One region of the Streptomyces sp. NPDC052687 genome, then DNA from elsewhere that is predicted to be linked to it. Evidence: predicted binding sites of a transcription regulator. Region 1 holds the regulator's gene; each other region holds the start of a gene.
The links. Region 1 encodes HrcA, which represses chaperone genes, less so after heat shock. Its sites were predicted from a motif close to TTNGCACTCNGNNNNNCNGAGTGCNAA; they were not measured.
Positions count from the first base shown of each region.

Region 2: groES (co-chaperone GroES) is a predicted target of HrcA. The motif match lies at 3,740-3,766, and genes of this name have one in related genera.
Region 3: groL (chaperonin GroEL) is a predicted target of HrcA. The motif match lies at 3,408-3,434, and genes of this name have one in related genera.

Region 1 covers NZ_JBFATR010000009.1:54,433-61,358, reverse strand. Annotated here, with positions in the region: gene AB0K92_RS11545 (16S rRNA (uracil(1498)-N(3))-methyltransferase) at 1-136, opposite strand, end outside; gene AB0K92_RS11540 (nitronate monooxygenase) at 133-1,251, opposite strand; gene dnaJ (molecular chaperone DnaJ) at 1,500-2,636, opposite strand; gene hrcA (heat-inducible transcriptional repressor HrcA) at 2,637-3,653, opposite strand; gene AB0K92_RS11525 (MBL fold metallo-hydrolase) at 3,817-4,548, shown strand; gene AB0K92_RS11520 (DUF3097 domain-containing protein) at 4,581-5,393, shown strand; gene AB0K92_RS11515 (caspase family protein) at 5,374-6,926, opposite strand, start outside.
Region 2 covers NZ_JBFATR010000001.1:255,946-262,871, reverse strand. Annotated here, with positions in the region: gene AB0K92_RS01360 (SDR family oxidoreductase) at 1-699, shown strand, start outside; gene AB0K92_RS01355 (ester cyclase) at 756-1,466, shown strand; gene groL (chaperonin GroEL) at 1,540-3,168, opposite strand; gene groES (co-chaperone GroES) at 3,285-3,593, opposite strand; gene AB0K92_RS01340 (polysaccharide deacetylase family protein) at 3,892-4,602, opposite strand; gene AB0K92_RS01335 (polysaccharide deacetylase family protein) at 4,857-5,774, opposite strand; gene AB0K92_RS01330 (methyltransferase domain-containing protein) at 5,877-6,926, shown strand, end outside.
Region 3 covers NZ_JBFATR010000003.1:1,998-8,923, forward strand. Annotated here, with positions in the region: gene AB0K92_RS04785 (glucosyl-3-phosphoglycerate synthase) at 1-755, opposite strand, end outside; SAM riboswitch class I at 904-1,060, shown strand; gene thrC (threonine synthase) at 1,079-2,392, shown strand; gene AB0K92_RS04795 (MoaD/ThiS family protein) at 2,389-2,667, shown strand; gene AB0K92_RS04800 (cold-shock protein) at 3,066-3,269, shown strand; gene groL (chaperonin GroEL) at 3,596-5,218, shown strand; gene AB0K92_RS04810 (NADH:flavin oxidoreductase) at 5,390-6,520, shown strand; gene AB0K92_RS04815 (hypothetical protein) at 6,580-6,926, opposite strand, start outside.

The sequences.
Region 1 (6,926 bases):
CGTCGGTCAGGATGACGTCCTCGCCTGCCCGCAGCCGCTTCACGGAGACCGCGTGGCGCCCCTCGGGGCCGTCGAGCACGTACCGGCCGCCGCTTCCCGCGTCGAAGTGGTCGACCACGAACACGGGTGCCGTCATCGCCGGCCGCCTTCCGACAACGCTGTCCGGGCCGCCGCCAGTTCGGCCGCCAGCACCTCCACCAGCTGCCCGGCGGGCAGTTCGCGGGCCATCCGGTGGCCCTGCCCGGCCCACAGCGCCATGCCCTGCGCGTCCCCGGCCTTGGCGGCGGCCTTGCGCAGCGGCGAGGTGAGGTGGTGGATCTCCGGGTAGGCGGCGGGGGCGTACGGCCCGTGCTCGCGCATGAACCGGTTGACCAGGCCGCGCGCGGGACGGCCGGAGAAGGCGCGGGTGAGTTCGGTGCGGGTGAACAGCGGGTTGGTCAGCGCCTGCTTGTGCACGGCGTGGGCGCCCGACTCGGGGGTGGCGAGGAACGCGGTGCCGAGCTGCGCGGCGCTCGCCCCGGCGGCGAGGACGGCGGCGATCTGGCTGCCGCGCATGATGCCGCCGGCGGCGACGAGGGGCAGCCGGACCGCCTCGCGGACCTGGGCGGTCAGGGAGAGCAGTCCGATGCCGGAGCCGTCGTTCTCGGGGAGGTCCCGGTGGGTGCCCTGGTGGCCGCCCGCCTCCACGCCCTGCACGATCACCGCGTCCGCCCCGGCCCGCTCGACGGCGCGGGCCTCGTCGACGGTGGTGGCGGTGACGAGCGTGAACGTTCCGGCCCGGCGCAGCGCGTCCAGGACGTCCCGGCCGGGCACGCCGAAGTGGAACGAGACGACGGGCACCGGGTTGTCCAGCAGCACGGCGAGCTTGGCGTCGTAGCCGTCGTCCCGACCGCTGTCCGGGTCGCCCAGCTCGGTCTCGTACCAGGCGGCCTCACCGGCCAGCTGATGGGCGTAGACGTCGACGGCGGCGGCATGAGGGGGCGCGGCGTCGGTCGCTCCGCCGGAGCCGGTGCCCGCGCCGGGATGCTCGGGCTGCGGCATGAACAGGTTCACGCCGAAGGGGCGGCTCGTCAGCCCCCGCAGTTGCTTGATCTCCTGGTACATGCCGTCGGCCGTCTTGTACCCGGCGGCCAGGAAGCCGAGCCCCCCTGCCTCGGACACGGCGGCGGCGAGCTGCGGCACGGAGACGCCGCCCGCCATGGGGGCCTGCACGATCGGGTGGGGGAAGAGATCGGTCAGTGCGGAGGACATGACGGCATGTTGTCACGTCCCCCGAACAAGTCCGAAACCGGGCGCCCGACTGGCATAGACCACCGGCACCCACGGGACCCGGCCTGCGCGGAACCGGGCCCGAGCGGCCGTCGAACGCGTCCTTCAGCCGCGAGAACAGCCCCTGCTGCCCCGGCTGACCGTGCCTGCCCGGGGCCGCCCCCGGACCGGACCCCCGGCCGCCTCGACGCCGCGTCCGCCCAGCCGCGCCCGCGCGCGCCGCGCCCGCCTCAGCGGCCGTTGAACGCGTCCTTCAGCCGCGAGAACAGCCCCTGCTGCCCCGGCTGGAACTGGCCCTGCGGGCGTTCCTCGCCGCGCAGCTTGGCCAGCTCGCGCAGGAGGCGTTCCTGCTCGGGGTCGAGCTTGGTCGGGGTCTGCACCTCGACGTGGACGATCAGGTCGCCCCGGCCGCCGCCGCGCAGATGCGTGACGCCCCGGCCGTGCAACGGGATCGACTGGCCGGACTGGGTGCCCGGACGGATGTCGACCTCCTCCATGCCGTCCAGCGTCTCCAGCGGCACCTTGGTGCCGAGGGCCGCCGCCGTCATGGGGATCGTCACCGTGCAGTGCAGGTCGTCGCCGCGCCGCTGGAAGGTCGGGTGCGGGAGTTCGTGGATCTCGACGTACAGGTCACCGGCGGGGCCGCCGCCGGGGCCGACCTCGCCCTCGCCCGCGAGCTGGATCCGGGTGCCGTTGTCGACACCGGCCGGGATCTTCACCGTCAGGGTGCGGCGGGAGCGGACCCGGCCGTCGCCGGCGCACTCCGGGCACGGGTTCGGCACGACCGTGCCGAAGCCCTGGCACTGCGGGCACGGCCGCGAGGTCATGACCTGGCCCAGGAAGGACCGGGTGACCTGCGAGACCTCACCGCGGCCGCGGCACATGTCGCACGTCTGCGCCGAGGTGCCCGGCGCCGCGCCCTCACCGCTGCAGGTGGAGCAGACGATCGCGGTGTCGACCTGGATGTCCTTGGTGGTGCCGAAGGCCGCCTCGTCGAGCTCGACCTCGATCCGGATCATCGCGTCCTGGCCGCGGCGGGTGCGCGAGCGCGGCCCGCGCTGCGACGCCGTGCCGAAGAACGCGTCCATGATGTCGGAGAAGTTGCCGAAGCCGCCCGCGCCGAAGCCGCCGGCACCCGCGCCGCCGCTCTGCGACAGCGGGTCGCCGCCGAGGTCGTAGACCTGCTTCTTCTGCGGGTCCGACAGCACCTCGTAAGCGGCGTTGATCTCCTTGAACCGCTCCTGGGTCTTCGGATCGGGGTTGACGTCCGGGTGCAGCTCGCGAGCGAGCCGCCGGAAGGCCTTCTTGATCTCTTCCTGCGACGCGTCGCGGCGCACGCCGAGAACGGCGTAATAGTCCGTGGCCACCTACGACTCCGCCAGGATCTGTCCGACGTACCGTGCCACCGCTCGTACCGCTCCCATCGTTCCCGGGTAATCCATGCGGGTCGGTCCGACCACGCCGAGCTTGGCGACTGCCTCGCCGCCCGAACCGTAGCCGACCGACACCACCGACGTGGAGTTGAGTCCCTCATGGGCGTTCTCGTGGCCGATGCGCACGGTCATGCCCGAGTCCTTCGCCTCGCCCAGCAGCTTGAGGAGCACGACCTGCTCCTCCAGCGCCTCCAGGACGGGGCGGATGGTGAGGGGGAAGTCATGTCCGAAGCGGGTGAGATTGGCGGTGCCGCCGATCATCAGCCGCTCCTCGGTGCGCTCGACCAGCGTCTCCAGCAGGGTGGAGAGCACCGTCTGAACGGTACCGCGATCCTCCGGTTCGAAGCCCTCGGGGAGATCCTGCACCAGTTGTGGCACATCCGTGAAACGGCGGCCCGCGACCCGGCTGTTCAGCCGCGCCCGCAGATCCGCCAGGGACGTCTCGCCGAACGGCGCCGGGCAGTCGATCATCCGCTGCTCGACCCGTCCGGTGTCGGTGATCAGGACCAGCATCACCCGCGCGGGTGCCATCGACAGCAGCTCCACGTGCCGCACCGTAGACCGGGTCAGCGACGGGTACTGCACGACCGCGACCTGCCGGGTCAGCTGCGCGAGCAGCCGCACCGTGCGGGCCACGACGTCGTCGAGGTCGACGGCGCCGTCGAGGAAGTTCTGGATCGCGCGCCGCTCGGGCGCGGTGAGCGGCTTGACCTCGGCGAGCTTGTCGACGAAGAGCCGGTAGCCCTTGTCGGTGGGGATCCGCCCGGCGCTGGTGTGCGGCTGGGCGATGTACCCCTCGTCCTCCAGGGCGGCCATGTCGTTGCGGACCGTGGCCGGCGAGACGCCGAGGTTGTGCCGCTCGGTGAGCGCCTTGGAGCCGACCGGCTCCTCGGTTCCGACGTAGTCCTGGACGATGGCGCGCAATACCTGAAGCCGCCGTTCACTGAGCATCCGCGCACACCTCCAGCGGTCGGTCCCCTTGGCGCTCCCCCTGGCACTCGCCCTGTGTGAGTGCCAGCCTTACCGGCCCAGTGTACGGCCGTCGGGTACGGCCCGGGCAAGGCCGGTCCTGCGAGGTCGTGCGGCCGGGGCGGTCCCCGTTAGCGTCGCGGGTATGACGGTGACTTGGGAAGAGCTGGGGTGGGAACGGCTGGCGACCGGGGTCGGCCGGTGCCGCCTGCCGGGCTGGGACTGCACGGCGGGCCTGGTCCTGGGCGAGGGCACGGCGCTGCTGATCGACGCGGGGTCCGGCCTCGCGGAGGGCGCCCGGCTGCGGGCCGGGGCGGAGGAGATCTCCGGCCGGCGTGTGACCCATCTCGCGCTCACCCACCCCCACTTCGACCATGTCTTCGGCGCCGCCGCGCTGGCGGGCGCGGAGGTGTACGGGGCGGTCGGCGTGGACGCGGCGCTCACCTCGCGGCGGGCCCGGGAGGAGCTGCGGGCCGACGCCGTCCGCAACGGTCTGGACGAGGCGACGGCGGCGGAGGCCGCGGACGCGCTGGTCGCGCCCCGCCATCACGTCTCCGGCGAGTGGACCCTCGACCTGGGCGGCGGCCGCCAGGTGCTGCTGGCGAACGTCGGCCCCGGGCACACCGCGCACGACCTGGCCGTCCTCGTCCCCGGCGAGACGGAGGTCGTGTTCTGCGGCGACCTGGTCGAGGAGTCCGGCGAGCCCCAGGCCGGCCCCGACGCCGTCCCGTCCCGCTGGCCGGACGCCCTGGACCGGCTGCTGGCCCTCGGCGGCGAGGACGCGCTCTACGTCCCCGGGCACGGCGCCGTGGTCGACGCGGCGTTCGTGCGGCGCCAGCGCGACGCCCTGGCGGCCCGTTTCGGCGTGTCGCGCTGAACCCGTCCGGCGGTGTCCATATCGTCATTCGAATGCGCCAGTACTCCCCCGACCTGACACCGCCCTGGAAGAAGCCCCAGCCGGTCCCCGAGGTCCCGGCCGAGCCCGGCCTGGTGGTCGAGGAGCCCGCGACCGGCTTCTGCGGCGCGGTCATCCGCTGTGAGGCGGGCACGGTCACCCTGGAGGACCGCTTCGGCAAGCACCGGGTGTTCCCGCTGGAGCCGCGCGGCTTCCTGCTGGAGGGCAAGGTGGTCACCCTCGTCCGGCCGCCGTCCCCGGCTCCGGTACGGCCCGCCCGCACCGCCTCCGGCTCCGTCGCCGTCCCCGGCGCCCGCGCCCGCGTGGCCCGCGCCGGCCGTATCTACGTCGAGGGCCGCCACGACGCCGAGCTGGTCGAGAAGGTGTGGGGCGACGACCTGCGCATCGAGGGCGTGGTCGTGGAGTACCTGGAGGGCGTGGACGACCTCCCGGCGGTCGTCGACTCCTTCGCCCCCGGACCGGACGCCCGCCTCGGCGTCCTCGTGGACCACCTGGTGCCGGGCTCCAAGGAGTGGCGGATCGCCCAGTCGGTGACCAGCGAGCACGCCCTCGTGGTCGGCCACCCGTACATCGACATCTGGCAGGCGGTGAAACCGTCCGCCCTGGGCATCCCGGCCTGGCCCGAGGTCCCGAAGGGCCAGGACTGGAAGACCGGGGTGTGCCGGGCGCTGGGCTGGCCGTCGGACAACACCGGGGCGGTGTGGCAGGCGATCCTGAAGCGGGTGGGGTCTTACAAGGACCTGGAGCCGGAACTGCTGGGCCGGGTGGAGGAACTGATCGACTTCGTCACGGCACCACCGGCCTAGGGGGTGTCCTCCGCCGGGCTGCCCTGGTCAGGGGGAGGCCTGCGCTTCCGGCCGCGGGCGCGCCGGACCGGAAGCGCTCCGGGCCGAACCGCCGCAGCGCGGCGTCCACCTGCTCGGCGGGGATGTCCATGGCTCCCTTGGAACGGAGGGTGGCGATGCGCAGCTCGACTCCCTTCAGGTGCGCTCCCAACCGCGAGTAGCCGCGGTAGCCGGAGGCGTCCTCGGGACGAAGCCACAGGACCACGTCGTCGGGCGTGTTCTTGCCGGACCCCGAGGTGAGGCGCTCTGTCGCGTCGACATGGTCCCAGGGGATGGTCAGCCGGCGGGCGCGTGACTCGAGGACGAACGTCCGGTGGTCGATCCGCACGGTGAGCCGGGAGCGCAGCACGAGGAACGGGAGGCAGCCGGCGAGCAGGAACGTGTAGGCCATCACTCCGCCGAGCCAAGGGTCGGTGGAGTGAGGGTCCCCGACCAGGTTCCCGGTGATGCCGCCGAGGACGGACGTCGCTGTGACGGCACCGATCGCCGCCACCCAGCTACGCGGCCCCGCGAAGTCGCCTTCGTAGTGGGCCGCGTGCTGGTCGTCCCGGACGATCCCGTGCGGGCGGGGGTGGGGGTCCCACAGGTCCCCGGCATACCGGCGGACGACAGTCTCGAATTCCTCACGGGAGATCCCCATGGAGAAAAGGTCGCAGACGAGGACGCCACCGAATCGGGCTTCCAGGGGGGCGAGCAGCGCGTCGACGCCTTTGGCCGGACGGGACGACGGCAGGTCGCGCGGCCTGAGGAACACGGCCCCGCTCGCCGGGGTGCGCCGCCGCCAGGACACGATGCCGACGCGGTCGATCCGGTCCCAGGTCCAGTGCCGGGTGCCGCGCCTGCTCGAGTGAGAGATGCCGTCGGGACCGATGGACAGGCTTCCGCCATGCCACAGCAGCAGGGCCGGCAGCAGCGCGGGGACCAGCAGGAAGAGCGTCCACAGGGCCATCGGGACGAACGCCCATCCGTACCGGGGCGCGGGGACGGCGGCGGGGACGATCACGGCGGGGACCAGGGCGATGGCGGTGAGGACAAGGGTGAGGACGCCCAGGAGTGCGCGGCGCGTCGTGCCGTGCAGCGTCGTCGCCGGGCGGATCTCGGTGGGCGTGGGTGCGGTGTATCCGGCGCGTTGAGCCGCCTGCGTCCGGGTCCACACGTCGCGGGGAGCGAAGCGTTCGAGGGCCTGGTCGACCTCGTGCGGTGTGCAGGCGAGACGGCCCAGATCGGCGACGCAGGAACCGTCGAGCCCCCACCGTCGCCCGGCGCGCCGGGCCGCCCGCGGAAGCTGGGCAGGCGTTCCCTCACGCAACCGGAGCAAGAGCAGAAACGGTCCGTGCCCGTGTCGACGTGCCGGCACCCACTCGACGCGGGCCTCGAGGACGCGGTGCCAGGAGTAGCGGGCCACCCACCGTTCGTCCGATCTACGCCGCACCTGAACACCCTCCGCGGAGATACGCAGCTCGTACGGGGCGAACAGGAACCGGAAGCCGAGCC
Region 2 (6,926 bases), on a different contig from region 1:
GTGGCGCGGGACACCCAGCGTCTTCGGGAACAGGCGACCGAACTGCACGACCGGCACGGCATCGAGGCCGAGGTGCTGACGGCCGACCTGGCGGAGGACGACGGCATCGAGGCGGTCGCCGCCCGGCTCGCCGACCGCAGGAACCCGGTCGACCTGCTGGTCAACAACGCGGGCTTCGGCCACAAGGGCCGTTATCTCGACGTCCCGATGGCCGACGAGCTGAGGATGCTCAAGGTGCACTGCGAGGCCGTGCTGCGGTTGACCTCCGCGGCGGCCGAGGCGATGCGCGAGCGCGGGCGGGGCGGCATCGTCAACGTCGCCTCCGTCGCGGCCTTCGTCCCGCGCGGGACGTACGGCGCCTCCAAGGCGTGGGTCGTGCAGTTCACCCAGGGCGCGGCGAAGGACCTCGCGGGCAGCGGCGTCCGACTGATGGCGCTGTGTCCCGGCTTCGTGCGGACGGAGTTCCACCAGCGGGCCGGGATGGGCACGGACAACATCCCGAACTGGATGTGGCTCGACGCGGACAAGCTGGTCGCGGCGGCGCTGGCGGATCTGGCCCGCGGCCGGACGCTGTCGGTCCCGGACCCGCGCTACAAGGTGCTGATGGGCGCGACGAAGCTGGTGCCGCGCGGTGTGCTCGGCGGGATCAGCTCGCGGGCGGGCCGCAAGTACGGCCCGCAGCACCGGGTGCAGCGGTAGCCCGAAGGGGGACAATGGTGCTGATCCACCCGGACCCGGAGGGCCGGAGGCGCACCATGACCTTCGTACAGCTGATCGACTGCAAGACCAGCCGGTTCGACGAGATGAACCGGCTGATGGACAGGTGGGTCCAGCAGACCAAGGGGAAACGGACGGCGACGCACAACGTGATCGGGAAGGACCGGTCCGACGCGTCGCACTTCATCGAGATCGTGGAGTTCCCGTCGTACGAGGAGGCGATGCGGAATTCCGAGCTTCCGGAGACGGACCGGATCTTCCGGGAGATGGTCGCGCTCTGCGACGAGATGCCCACGTTCACCGATCTGGACGTGGTGCGCGACGAGCAGCTGTTCACCACCACGGTGCGGCGCTTCTTCGAGCTGATGGCCACCCCCGGGAGCGAGCCTCCACCGCTGGACGAGGTCATGTCGGAGCACTACCACGACCATGACCCGGCGAGGGTGGACGAGGCGATCGGCATGGATCACGTCCGGCGGGACATGCGGGTCTGGCGGGACGGCTTCGACTTCGAGTTCAGCATCGAGGACCTGATCGCCGAGGGCGACCGGGTGTGCGCGCGGTGGTTCTGGAAGGGGCGCCACAAGGGCGAGTTCCTCGGCATCCCGGCCACCGGCAGGGAAGTGTCGATGAGCGGGACGACCGTCTTCCGGTGCGGCGGGGACGGCAAGCTCGCCGAGGGCTGGTGGGAGTACGACCGGCTGGGGCTGATGGAGCAGCTGGGCGCCCTGGACGAGATGGAGCGCTAGCGCCGAAGACCCGCGAGGGGAAACGGGAAGGCCCGGCACCGTGGGGTGCCGGGCCTTCCTGCGAGGCGGTGCGTCAGTGCGCGTGGCCGTGACCGTGGCCGTGGCCCGCGGCGGCCTCCTCCTCTTCCTTCTTCTCGACGACCAGGGTCTCGGTCGTGAGGAGGAGGGAGGCGATGGAGGCGGCGTTCTCCAGGGCGGAGCGGGTGACCTTGACCGGGTCGATGACGCCGGCCTTGATCAGGTCGCCGTACTCGCCGGTGGCGGCGTTGAAGCCCTGCCCCTTGTCGAGCTCGGCGACCTTGGAGGTGATGACGTAGCCCTCGAGGCCGGCGTTCTCGGCGATCCAGCGCAGCGGCTCGACGACCGCGCGGCGGACGACCGCGACACCGGTGGCCTCGTCGCCGGTCTTGCCGAGGTTGTCCTCGAGGACCTTGGAGGCGTGGACCAGGGCGGAGCCACCACCGGAGACGATGCCCTCCTCGACCGCGGCGCGGGTCGCGGAGATGGCGTCCTCCAGACGGTGCTTCTTCTCCTTCAGCTCCACCTCGGTGGCGGCGCCGACCTTGATCACGCACACGCCGCCGGCCAGCTTCGCGAGGCGCTCCTGGAGCTTCTCGCGGTCCCAGTCGGAGTCGGTGTTCTCGATCTCGGCCTTGATCTGCGCGACGCGGCCCTGCACGTCCTCGGCCTTGCCGGCGCCGTCGACGATCGTGGTGTCGTCCTTGGTGACGGTGACGCGGCGGGCGGAGCCGAGCACGTCCAGACCGACCTGGTCGAGCTTGAGGCCGACCTCCTCGGAGATGACCGTGGCGCCGGTGAGGACCGCCATGTCCTGGAGCATCGCCTTGCGGCGGTCGCCGAAGCCGGGGGCCTTCACGGCGGTGGCGTTGAAGGTGCCGCGGATCTTGTTGACGACGAGGGTGGACAGGGCCTCGCCCTCCACGTCCTCGGCGATGATCAGCAGCGGCTTGGAGGCGTTCGACTGGATGATCTTCTCCAGCAGCGGCAGGAGGTCCGCGATGGCGGAGATCTTGCCCTGGTGGATGAGGATGTACGGGTCCTCCAGGACGGCCTCCATGCGCTCCTGGTCCGTCACGAAGTACGGCGACAGGTAGCCCTTGTCGAAGGCCATGCCCTCGGTGAAGTCCAGCTCCAGACCGAAGGTGTTGGACTCCTCGACGGTGATGACACCGTCCTTGCCGACCTTGTCCATCGCCTCGGCGATCAGCTCGCCGACCTGCTGGTCCTGGGCGGACAGCGCGGCCACGGCGGCGATGTCGGACTTCTCGTCGATCGGACGGGCGGTGGCGAGCAGGTCGTCGGAGACGGCCTTGACCGCGGCGTCGATGCCCTTCTTCAGGGCGGCCGGGGAGGCACCGGCGGCGACGTTCTTCAGACCCTCGCGGACCAGGGCCTGGGCCAGCACGGTGGCGGTGGTGGTGCCGTCACCCGCGATGTCGTTGGTCTTGGTCGCCACCTCCTTCACCAGCTGGGCGCCGAGGTTCTCGTACGGGTCCTCGATCTCGACCTCACGGGCGATCGTGACACCGTCGTTGGTGATGGTGGGAGCGCCGAACTTCTTGTCGATGACGACGTTGCGGCCCTTGGGGCCGATCGTCACCTTGACCGTGTCGGCAAGCTTGTTGACGCCGCGCTCGAGGGCGCGACGGGCGTCCTCGTCGAACTTCAGGATCTTCGCCATGACAGCGTGAGCCCTCTCGAATGTGGGTGAAAGTGACTGCGCCCCGGGCGCCCGGCTTCTTAGGGTCGCGGGGGCCAGGGGCGCAGCTGCAAAGCTGGGTGCGTCGAGGTGACGACTTACTTCTCGATGATCGCGAGGACGTCGCGAGCCGAGAGGACGAGGTACTCCTCGTTGTTGTACTTCACCTCGGTGCCGCCGTACTTGCTGTAGAGCACGACGTCGCCGACCTTGACGTCGAGCTCGACGCGCTTGCCGTCCTCGATGCGGCCCGGGCCCACGGCCAGGACGACGCCCTCCTGGGGCTTCTCCTTGGCGGTGTCCGGAATGACCAGGCCAGAGGCCGTGGTCTGCTCGGCGTCCAGCGGCTGGACCACGATGCGGTCCTCGAGCGGCTTGATGGCAACCTTGGAGCTGGCGGTCGTCACGATCCGACCTCCCCCTTCGGAGATCTCACGGGGTTAACTGTCTGAGGTGGCGACCAGGTCGATCCGTCGTCGCGGGTGCCGGACCTGCCCGTCGCGTGTTTGGCACTCTCCTGGGGGGAGTGCCAGAGCCGAGACTATGACCGCGATTAGCACTCGGTCAAGCGGAGTGCCAATTGCCGTGCGGCGCGTCCCGGGTGCGCTCCTTCACGCGGGGGGCGCAGAGGCCGGGGTTTCGCGCGCCCGCGCTGGGGGCTGCCGCCCCCAGGACCCCCGCTTCGGCCTCTACGGGCTGGTGGGGCTACAGGTAGTCGTCCAGCTTTCCCACGGTCAGGCCCTGCTCCTGGATGCGGCGCAGCAGGCGTACCGTCCGCTCCTTCAAGGTCGGCGACAGCGTTTCCGTCGCCGGGACGGCGATGACGTCGCCGGGGCGCAGGCCGCGCGTGCCGGTGGTGAAGGACAGGTCGGTCGTCATGGTGGCGCGCCAGAGGACCACCGCGCGGATGCCGCAGTCCGCCGCCGCGCGGAGCGTGGTGGTGTCGTACGTGCCGTAGGGCGGGCGGAAGAGGTGGGGGCGGACGCCGAAGCGGCTGTGGAGCTTGCGCTGCTGGCCGCAGATCTCGGCGCGCTGGCCGGCGTACGGCAGTCCGCGCAGGGCGGCGTGGTCGAGGGTGTGGTTCTGCAGTCCGGCGCCGACCGCGCGCAGGCGGGCGAAGTGGCCGTAGCCGGGGCCGGCGACGCTGTCGGTGAGGAACATGGTGACCGGCAGGCGCAGTTCGCGGACCAGGTCGACGAAGCGGGGGTCCTTCTCGGCGCCGTCGTCGTAGGTGAGGAAGACGACCTTGTCGCGGGTGGGCACGCGGTCGACGACCGGGAGCGGGCCCCGCGCGGGCGGGGCGGGACGCGTGGACGGCTCCGGGGGCGGGGGCAGGGGTGCCTCCAGCCCCCAGCGGAAGTACGCGGGCGCGGACGCCCCCGCACGATCCGCAGACGATCCGGGCGCCCCCCGCACCCCCTGCCCGGAGGCACAGCCGGCCACCAGCAGCACCCCGAGGAATAGGGGCAGCAGACGCCGGTGCGCCAGGAGCCGAGGCCCCGGAAACCGCGACGCCAAGAGCCCGGGCCGGGCCGCCGGGAGGCGCGGGGCGGGCAAGCGTCGGCCGGTCGGGGGCCAGGTGTCCGCGAGCGCCGCCCTCAGGCGGCGGGACGCCGGGAGGGCGGGATGCAGGGGGCGTAAGGCCGGGGGGTGGTCCGGGGGCCAGGGGGTCACAGGTAGTCCTCCAGGCGGGCCACGGCGTAGCCCTCGGCGGTGACCTTGTCGAGGAAACGGCGGGCCATGTCGGTCATGGTGCCGTTCCAGTCGTCACGGCCGCGGAAGTGGCTGAGGACGATGTCGCCGCGGTGGATGCCGCGGTCCCACTCGCGGTACTCCCAGCGGTCGACGAAGACCTCCTCGTTCCACAGCGGCACGTGCGTGATGCCGCAGGCCTTGGCGGCGAGCAGGGTGTCGCGGTTGTAGTTGCCGAAGGGCGGGCGAAAGAGGCGCGGGCGCTTGCCGTAGCGCTCCTCGATGACGTCCTGCATGCCGCAGATCTCCCGCTTCTGGCGGGCGTAGGACAGTCCCGGCAGGTAGGGGTGGCGCAGGGTGTGGTTGTTGAGGGGCACGCCGAGGTCCTGCATGCGCTCGAAGTAGCCGTAGTCCTCCTTGACCAGGTAGTCGCTGAGGAAGGCGGTGTACGGCACCTTCAGCTCGTCCATCATCCGCAGGAAGGCCGGGTCCTTCTCGGCGCCGTCGTCGATGGTCAGGAAGACGATCTTGTGGCGGGTGGGGACGGTGGTGAAGACCGGCGGGAGGTCCAGCTCCCGGTGGTCGTCGACCTCGAAGCCGTCGCGGGTGCGGATGCGCGGTTTCTTCGCCGGGGGCGCGGGGGCCGTGAGCGGCACGGCCTTCAGTCCCCAGCGTTTCGCGGCGGCCACGCGGGCGGCGTGCGAGCCGGGCGCGGGCGGCGCCTCGGCCGCGGGCTTCCGGTGGGTCGGCTGCTGTCCGGCGGCGGGTCCGGCCTTCGTGCCCTCGTCGCCCTGGGCGCAGCCCGCGGCGAGGGCCGCGGCGGCGAGCGCGGCGACGCCGACGCGGAGACGCACGGTATATGCCCCGCTTTTTTCATTTTGTACGACTAGTTGCATGGTGCCGGATCTTCCCAGCCGTCCCCCGCGCCGCCCGGCCGACACCGCCGCCGGCGGCACACCATCCACCGACTGGCCGACAATGAGCCGGTGAACAACCCGGTGAACGACCTGAACGCGCTGCGCACCCCCGAGGGCGGCGCCCTCCTCGACGCGGTGCGGGGCACCGACCCCGCCCGGGAACTCGCCGTGGCCACCCGGCTGCGCCGCGAGCACCCGGCCGAGCTGGTCTCGGCGGCGCTGGGGCAGGCGCGGCTGCGGCAGCGGGCGGTGGCGAAGTTCGGCGCCGAGGACGCCGGGCGGATGTTCTTCACGCCCGACGGGGTGGAGCAGTCCACGCGGGCGAGCGTCGCCGCGTACCGGGCGCGCCGGTTCAGGGACCTCGGCGTCACCTCCGTCGCCGACCTGTGCTGCGGGATCGGCGGGGACGCGATCGCGCTCGCGCGGGCCGGGATCCGGGTGCTGGCCGTCGACCGGGATCCGCTGACAGCGGCGGTGGCGCGGGCGAACGCCGAGGAGCTGGGGCTCGCGGACCTGATCGAGGTGCGGGAGGCGGACGTCACGGAGGTGGACACGGCCGGCTACGACGCGGTGTTCGTGGACCCCGCCCGGCGCGGCGGCCGCGGCCGCGTCTTCGACCCCGAGGCCTACTCGCCGCCGCTGTCCTGGGCCGTCGAGGCCGCGCTGCGGGCGCCGCACGCCGCCCTCAAGGTGGCGCCCGGCATCCCGCACGAGGCGGTGCCGGACACCGCCGAGGCCGAGTGGATCTCGGACGGCGGCGATGTGAAGGAAGCGGTGCTGTGGTTCGGCACCGCGCCGGGACGGGTGCGGGCCACGCTGCTGCCCGGCCCGCGCACGCTGACCGGGCGCGGCCTGCCCGACCCGGCGGTGCGTCCGGTCGGGCGGTACCTGTACGAACCCGACGGCGCGGTCATCCGGGCGCATCTGGTCGCCGAGGTGGCCGAGGAGGTCGGCGGCGGGCTGCTCGACGCGACCATCGCGTACGTCACGGCCGACGAGCCGCGGTCCACGCCGTACGCCACCGCCTACGAGATCACCGACCACCTGCCCTTCAACGTCAAGAAGCTGAAGGCGCTGCTGCGGGAGCGGGAGGTCGGCGTGCTGACCGTGAAGAAGCGGGGGTCGGCCGTC
Region 3 (6,926 bases), on a different contig from region 1:
AGCGCCTGCCCGTCCTGGTGCCGGTGCTTGCGCACCCCGACGTCGACCTGCGCGAGCGCGTCCAGGCCGACCAGGTGCAGCGCGTCGACCAGCATCCCCAGCTCCACGCCGTACCCGACGGGGAACGGCAGCTGTTCCAGCAGCGAGCGGCGGGCCGCGTACTCGCCGCCGAGCGGCTGCACGAAGCCGGCCAGCTGCGGCCAGTGCATGTTCAGCAGCGGGCGGGCCATCAGCTCGGTGACCCGGCCGCCCTGCCCGGCCGCGTTGCCCAGCGGGCGGTCGTACATCGCCTTGACCAGGTGCACGTCCGGGTCGGTCAGCAGCGGGCCGACGATGCCGGTGACGAAGTCGGAGGAGAAGTCCCGCAGATCGGCGTCGACGAAGCAGACGAGGTCACCGCGCGTCACGAGCAGGGACCGCCACAGCACCTCACCCTTTCCGGGGACGGCCGGAAGCCGCGGCAGTATCTCGTCGCGGTGAACGACCCGGGCGCCCGCGGCGGCGGCCACCTCGGAGGTGCGGTCGGTGGAGCCCGAGTCCACGACGACGATCTCGTCGACCAGCGGCACCTGCCGCACCAGGTCGCGGCGGATGACGGTGACGATGTCGCCGACCGTCTCCTCCTCGTTGAGCGCGGGCAGCACGACGCTCACCGTCTGGCCCGTGGCGCGTTTGGCGGCCAGGATCTTCACCAGCGGGCGATCGGCCACGGACCAGGAGCGGGTGTTCAGCCAGCGCTCGACTTCTTCCAGCACGGTCTGCGGCTCCTCACTGTCGGGATTCCTCTGTGATCCATCTCGCGGTTCGGACGACTATCTCAACTGTCCTGGCCTTCGGTTACAGTCATGGGCAACGCGGATGACCATCGCATGTCCGGGGTCGCCGCCGCTGACAACCACATACAGCTCATCCAGAGGGGCAGAGGGACACGGCCCGATGAAGCCCCGGCAACCCTCCAGCCGGTCTCGTAGATCGTTGTTGATCATTTTCGCGAGGCTCCCCGGCTAGGGAAGGTGCCAAATCCGTCTCACGGCGAAGTGCGTCGTGAGGAAGATGAGGAGAAAGGGCCTCGCCTCACATGGCTGTGCAGACTGTTGCAAGCACCACCGATTCCGCTGCCGCCGCTTCGGCGGACACTTCCACCGTAGACCTCGGCCCCGCCGCCGCGCTCTCCTGTCGTGAGTGCGGGCACCGCGTCCCGCTCGGCCCGGTCTTCGCCTGCGAGGAGTGTTTCGGCCCGCTGGAGATCGCCTACGACTTCTCCGCGTACGACGCCGAGGAGCTGCGCCGGCGCATCGAGGCGGGCCCCGCGAACATCTGGCGGTACGCGCCGCTGCTCCCCGTCCCGGCCGACGTGGCGGACAAGCCGAACCTGAACCCGGGCTGGACCAAGCTCGTCCAGGCCGACAACCTGGCCCGCGCGCTGGGTGTCGAGGCCGGGAAGCTCTTCGTCAAGGACGACTCCGGCAACCCGACCCACTCCTTCAAGGACCGCGTGGTCGCGCAGGCCCTGGAGGCGGCGCGCGCCTTCGGCTTCACCACCCTGTCCTGCTCCTCCACGGGCAACCTGGCCGGCGCCGTGGGCGCCGCGGCGGCCCGCGCCGGCTTCCGCTCGTGCGTGTTCATCCCGCACGACCTGGAGCAGGGCAAGGTCGTCATGGCCGCGGTCTACGGCGGCGAACTGGTCGGCATCGAGGGCAACTACGACGATGTGAACCGCTTCTGCTCCGAGCTGATCGGCGACCCGGCGGGCGAGGGCTGGGGCTTCGTCAACGTCAACCTGCGGCCGTACTACGCGGAAGGGTCCAAGACCCTGGCGTACGAGATCTGCGAGCAGCTGGGCTGGCGGCTGCCGGACCAGATCGTGGTGCCGATCGCCTCCGGCTCCCAGCTCACCAAGATCGACAAGGGTCTTCAGGAGCTGATCAAACTCGGACTGGTCGAGGACAGGCCGTACAAGATCTTCGGCGCGCAGGCCGAGGGCTGCTCGCCGGTGTCGGCGGCGTACAAGGCGGGGCACGACGTGGTCCGGCCGCAGAAGCCGGACACCATCGCCAAGTCGCTGGCCATCGGCAACCCGGCGGACGGGCCGTACGTCCTGGACATCGCCCGGCGCACGGGCGGCGCGGTGGAGGACGTCACCGACGAGCAGATCGTCGACGCGATCAAGGTGCTGGCCCGCACGGAGGGCATCTTCGCGGAGACGGCGGGCGGCGTGACGGTCGGCGTGACCCGCAAGCTGATCGAGAGCGGCGTCCTCGACCCCACGAAGACCACCGTCGTGCTGAACACCGGCGACGGCCTGAAGACCCTCGACGCGGTGGCCGGCACGGGACTCACCGCGACGATCCGTCCGAACCTGGAATCCTTCCGAGAGGCTGGCCTCGCATGAGCGTGACCGTTCGCATCCCCACCATCCTGCGCACCTACACCGGCGGGCAGGCCGAGGTCACCGCCGAAGGGGCGACCCTCGCCGAGGTCATCGCCGACCTGGAGAAGAACCACACCGGCATCGCCGCCCGCGTGCTGGACGACCAGGGCAAGCTGCGCCGGTTCGTCAACGTGTACGTCAACGACGACGACGTCCGGTTCGAGCAGGGCCTGCAGACGGCCACGCCCGACGGCGCGGGCGTTTCGATCATTCCGGCGGTCGCGGGCGGCTGCTGAGTTCGCCGCTGTCACACACTGTTCATCGAATTGCCCCCACCGTGAGAGATGCGGAGGGGGCAATTCCATGTGGTTGAGCGCGGTAGAGTTGGGGAACCCGCTCCGCTTCGCGAGATGGAGCTGCGTCGAGATGCAGCCAAAATCAGCGGGCCTTTTGCGCCTTTCGTTCCTTATGCCGGGCCCGACTTGCCCGGAATTCGGGTGAATTCTCCGTAAATAACCGATCACCGGTGCCCGGATTTCTCGTCCGATTGACCTGTTGCAGACGGCAGTTGGACAGATACATTCAGCCGCGGTCGACGCGTTCCGGCGCACGCCCCCGCTGACTGGGGGGCGAGGTCTGACCCGGATCCGCGAAGTGTGGATCTGTGCAAGGGCCAGTAATAGGGGAGTTAGGCATGGCTCAGGGCACCGTCAAGTGGTTCAACGCGGAGAAGGGGTACGGCTTCATCGCGGTCGACGGTGGTGCGGACGTCTTCGTCCACTACAGCGCGATCCAGATGGACGGGTACCGCACCCTGGAAGAGGGCCAGCGGGTCGAGTTCGAGATCTCGCAGGGTCAGAAGGGCCCGCAGGCCGACATGGTTCGCGTCACCGCCTGAACAGCTGTTGCGAAGGGCTCGCACCGCACGCCGGTGCGAGCCCTTCGGCGTGCGCGGGGAGGCGCGCGGGCGCACGGGCGCGGGACCGCGGTTCCCCTGTTCGCCCACCGCTGACTGCCTCCCACTCCCCGAGAGCCGCTTGCACTCGATGGGGGCGAGTGCTAATCATTGGCGTTAGCACTCTGAAGGTGAGAGTGACAACGTAAGGACCGGGTCGGTGAGGCCGCGGGCCGGGTGGGGCAAGGAACCAACCGGCCGGGGCCGTCCGTCGCGGGCGCGGGCGCGGTCCGAAGTAATCACCCCCAGTCCTGGAGGGACCACTTCACATGGCCAAGATCATCGCGTTCGACGAGGAGGCGCGGCGCGGCCTCGAGCGCGGCATGAACCAGCTCGCGGACGCCGTCAAGGTGACCCTCGGCCCCAAGGGCCGCAACGTCGTCCTCGAGAAGAAGTGGGGCGCCCCCACGATCACCAACGACGGCGTCTCCATCGCCAAGGAGATCGAGCTCGAGGACCCGTACGAGAAGATCGGCGCCGAGCTGGTCAAGGAAGTCGCCAAGAAGACGGACGACGTCGCCGGTGACGGTACGACCACGGCCACGGTCCTCGCCCAGGCGCTGGTCCGCGAGGGTCTGCGCAACGTCGCCGCCGGTGCCAACCCGATGGCCCTGAAGCGCGGCATCGAGAAGGCCGTCGAGGCCGTCTCCGGCGCGCTGCTCGACCAGGCCAAGGAGGTCGAGACCAAGGAGCAGATCGCCTCCACGGCCTCCATCTCCGCCGCCGACACCCAGATCGGCGAGCTGATCGCCGAGGCCATGGACAAGGTCGGCAAGGAAGGCGTCATCACCGTCGAGGAGTCCCAGACCTTCGGTCTGGAGCTGGAGCTCACCGAGGGCATGCGCTTCGACAAGGGCTACATCTCGGCGTACTTCGCCACCGACATGGAGCGCATGGAGGCGGTCCTCGAGGACCCGTACATCCTCATCGCCAACTCCAAGATCTCCAACGTCAAGGACCTGCTCCCGCTCCTGGAGAAGGTCATGCAGTCGGGCAAGCCGCTGCTGATCATCGCCGAGGACGTCGAGGGCGAGGCCCTGTCGACCCTGGTCGTCAACAAGATCCGCGGCACCTTCAAGTCCGTCGCCGTCAAGGCCCCGGGCTTCGGCGACCGCCGCAAGGCCATGCTCGGCGACATCGCCATCCTCACGGGCGGCGAGGTCATCTCCGAGGAGGTCGGCCTCAAGCTGGAGAACGCGACCCTGGACCTCCTGGGCCGCGCCCGCAAGGTCGTCATCACCAAGGACGAGACCACCATCGTCGACGGCGCCGGCTCCGCCGACCAGGTCGCGGGCCGCGTGAACCAGATCCGCGCCGAGATCGAGAACAGCGACTCGGACTACGACCGCGAGAAGCTCCAGGAGCGTCTGGCGAAGCTGGCCGGCGGCGTGGCCGTCATCAAGGCCGGTGCCGCCACCGAGGTGGAGCTGAAGGAGCGCAAGCACCGCATCGAGGACGCCGTGCGCAACGCGAAGGCGGCCGTCGAGGAGGGCATCGTCGCCGGTGGTGGCGTGGCCCTCATCCAGGCCTCCTCGGTCTTCGAGAAGCTGGACCTGGAGGGTGACGAGGCGACCGGCGCCCAGGCCGTGAAGCTCGCGCTCGAGGCCCCGCTGAAGCAGATCGCCGTCAACGCCGGCCTCGAGGGCGGCGTCGTGGTGGAGAAGGTGCGCAACCTGACCCCGGGTCACGGCCTGAACGCCGCGACCGGCGAGTACGTCGACCTGGTCGCCGAGGGCATCATCGACCCGGCGAAGGTGACCCGTTCCGCGCTGCAGAACGCCGCCTCCATCGCCGCGCTGTTCCTCACCACCGAGGCCGTCATCGCCGACAAGCCGGAGAAGGCCGCTGCCCCGGCCGGCGGCGGCATGCCGGGCGGTGACATGGACTTCTGATCGGTCCCCGATCGATCCGGTCCTTTCCGAGGGCGGTATCCCCAGTTCCCGCTGGGGGTGCCGCCCTCGGGCGTGTCCGGGGTCACACGGCGGGACGGAATCCGGAACCAGGTGAGCCGGTTATGGATGGTTGCACACGCACATACCACTCGGTACCCAAGGAGCCCTCAGGTGACCGTCACCGCCGACACCCCGGCCGCCCGTGCCGCGCAGATCCTCGCCCGCCCCGTCACGATCAACGAGCTGACCGTCCGCAACCGGATCGTCATGGCGCCGATGACCCGCCAGTTCTCGCCGGGCGGCGTCCCCGGCGCGGACGTCGTCTCGTACTACGCCCGCCGGGCCGCCGCGGGCGTCGGACTGATCGTCACCGAGGGCACCTACGTCGGCCACCCCTCGGCCGGGGAGAGCGACCGGGTCCCGCGCTTCCACGGTGAGGAGCAGCTGGCCGGGTGGGCGAAGGTCGCCGAGGAGGTCCACGCGGCGGGCGGGAGGATCGTGCCGCAGCTGTGGCACATCGGCATGGTCCGCAAGGCGGGGCAGCCGCCGTTCCCCGAGGCGCCCGCCGTCGGCCCCTCCGGGCTGCGTCTGGACGGCACCGAGGGCACCGGCGAGGCGATGACCCAGCGGGACATCGACGACGTCATCGGCGCGTTCGCCGAGGCCGCTGCCGCCGCGGAGCGCATCGGCTTCGACGGGGTCGAGCTGCACGGCGCGCACGGCTACCTCATCGACCAGTTCCTGTGGGCGGGCACCAACCGCCGCACCGACGCCTACGGCGGCGACCCGGTGGCCCGCAGCCGGTTCGCGGCCGAGATCGTCGCGGCGGTCCGCGAGACCGTCTCGCCCGGCTTCCCGGTGATCTTCCGCTTCTCCCAGTGGAAGCAGGACGCCTACGACGCGCGGCTCGCCGAGACGCCGGAGGAGCTGGAGGCCATCCTCACGCCGCTCGCCGCGGCCGGCGTCGACGCCTTCCACGCGTCCACGCGCCGCTACTGGCTGCCCGAGTTCGAGGACTCCGACCTCAACCTGGCCGGCTGGACCAAGAAGCTCACCGGCAAGCAGACCATCACCGTCGGCTCGGTCGGCCTCGACGGCGACTTCATCCGCGCCTTCGCCGGCGAGGGGGCGCCCGTCGGCAGCCTCGACAACCTCCTCGACCGCCTGGAGCGCGACGAGTTCGACCTGGTCGCCGTGGGCCGCGCCCTGCTCCAGGACCCGCTGTGGGCGCAGAAGGTCCTGGCGGGCCGCTTCGACGAGCTGGCGCCCTACGACGCGGCGGCGCTGCGCACCCTGAGCTGACGCCTGACGCCTGACGCCTGACGCCTGACGCCTGACGCCTGACGCCCGACGCCCAGGGGCTACAGGTTGCCCATCGGCTCGATGTCGACCCGCACCGGCGTGCCCCACACGCGCAGCACCTCGTAGTCGGTGAACTCGTGCACGAGCCGGTACGCCGGCGCGGGCCGCGACCCGCGCCGCTGGGCGGTCAGGTACAGCTCGGCCTCCCGGCGGTCGCGGCGCGGCGTCCCGCACAGCTGCCACTCCTGCCCGTTCCACGCCTCGGGCAGCCACCGCTGCTGGGGCTGCGGCCGGTCACCGCGCGTCCCGTACCGGGAGGGCGCGGTGGGGGTGGGCGCGGGCGCCGGGCCGGGTCCGTTGAACTCGGCCCGCCGGGCCGCCCGGCGCCGCGTCTCGCACAGCAGGC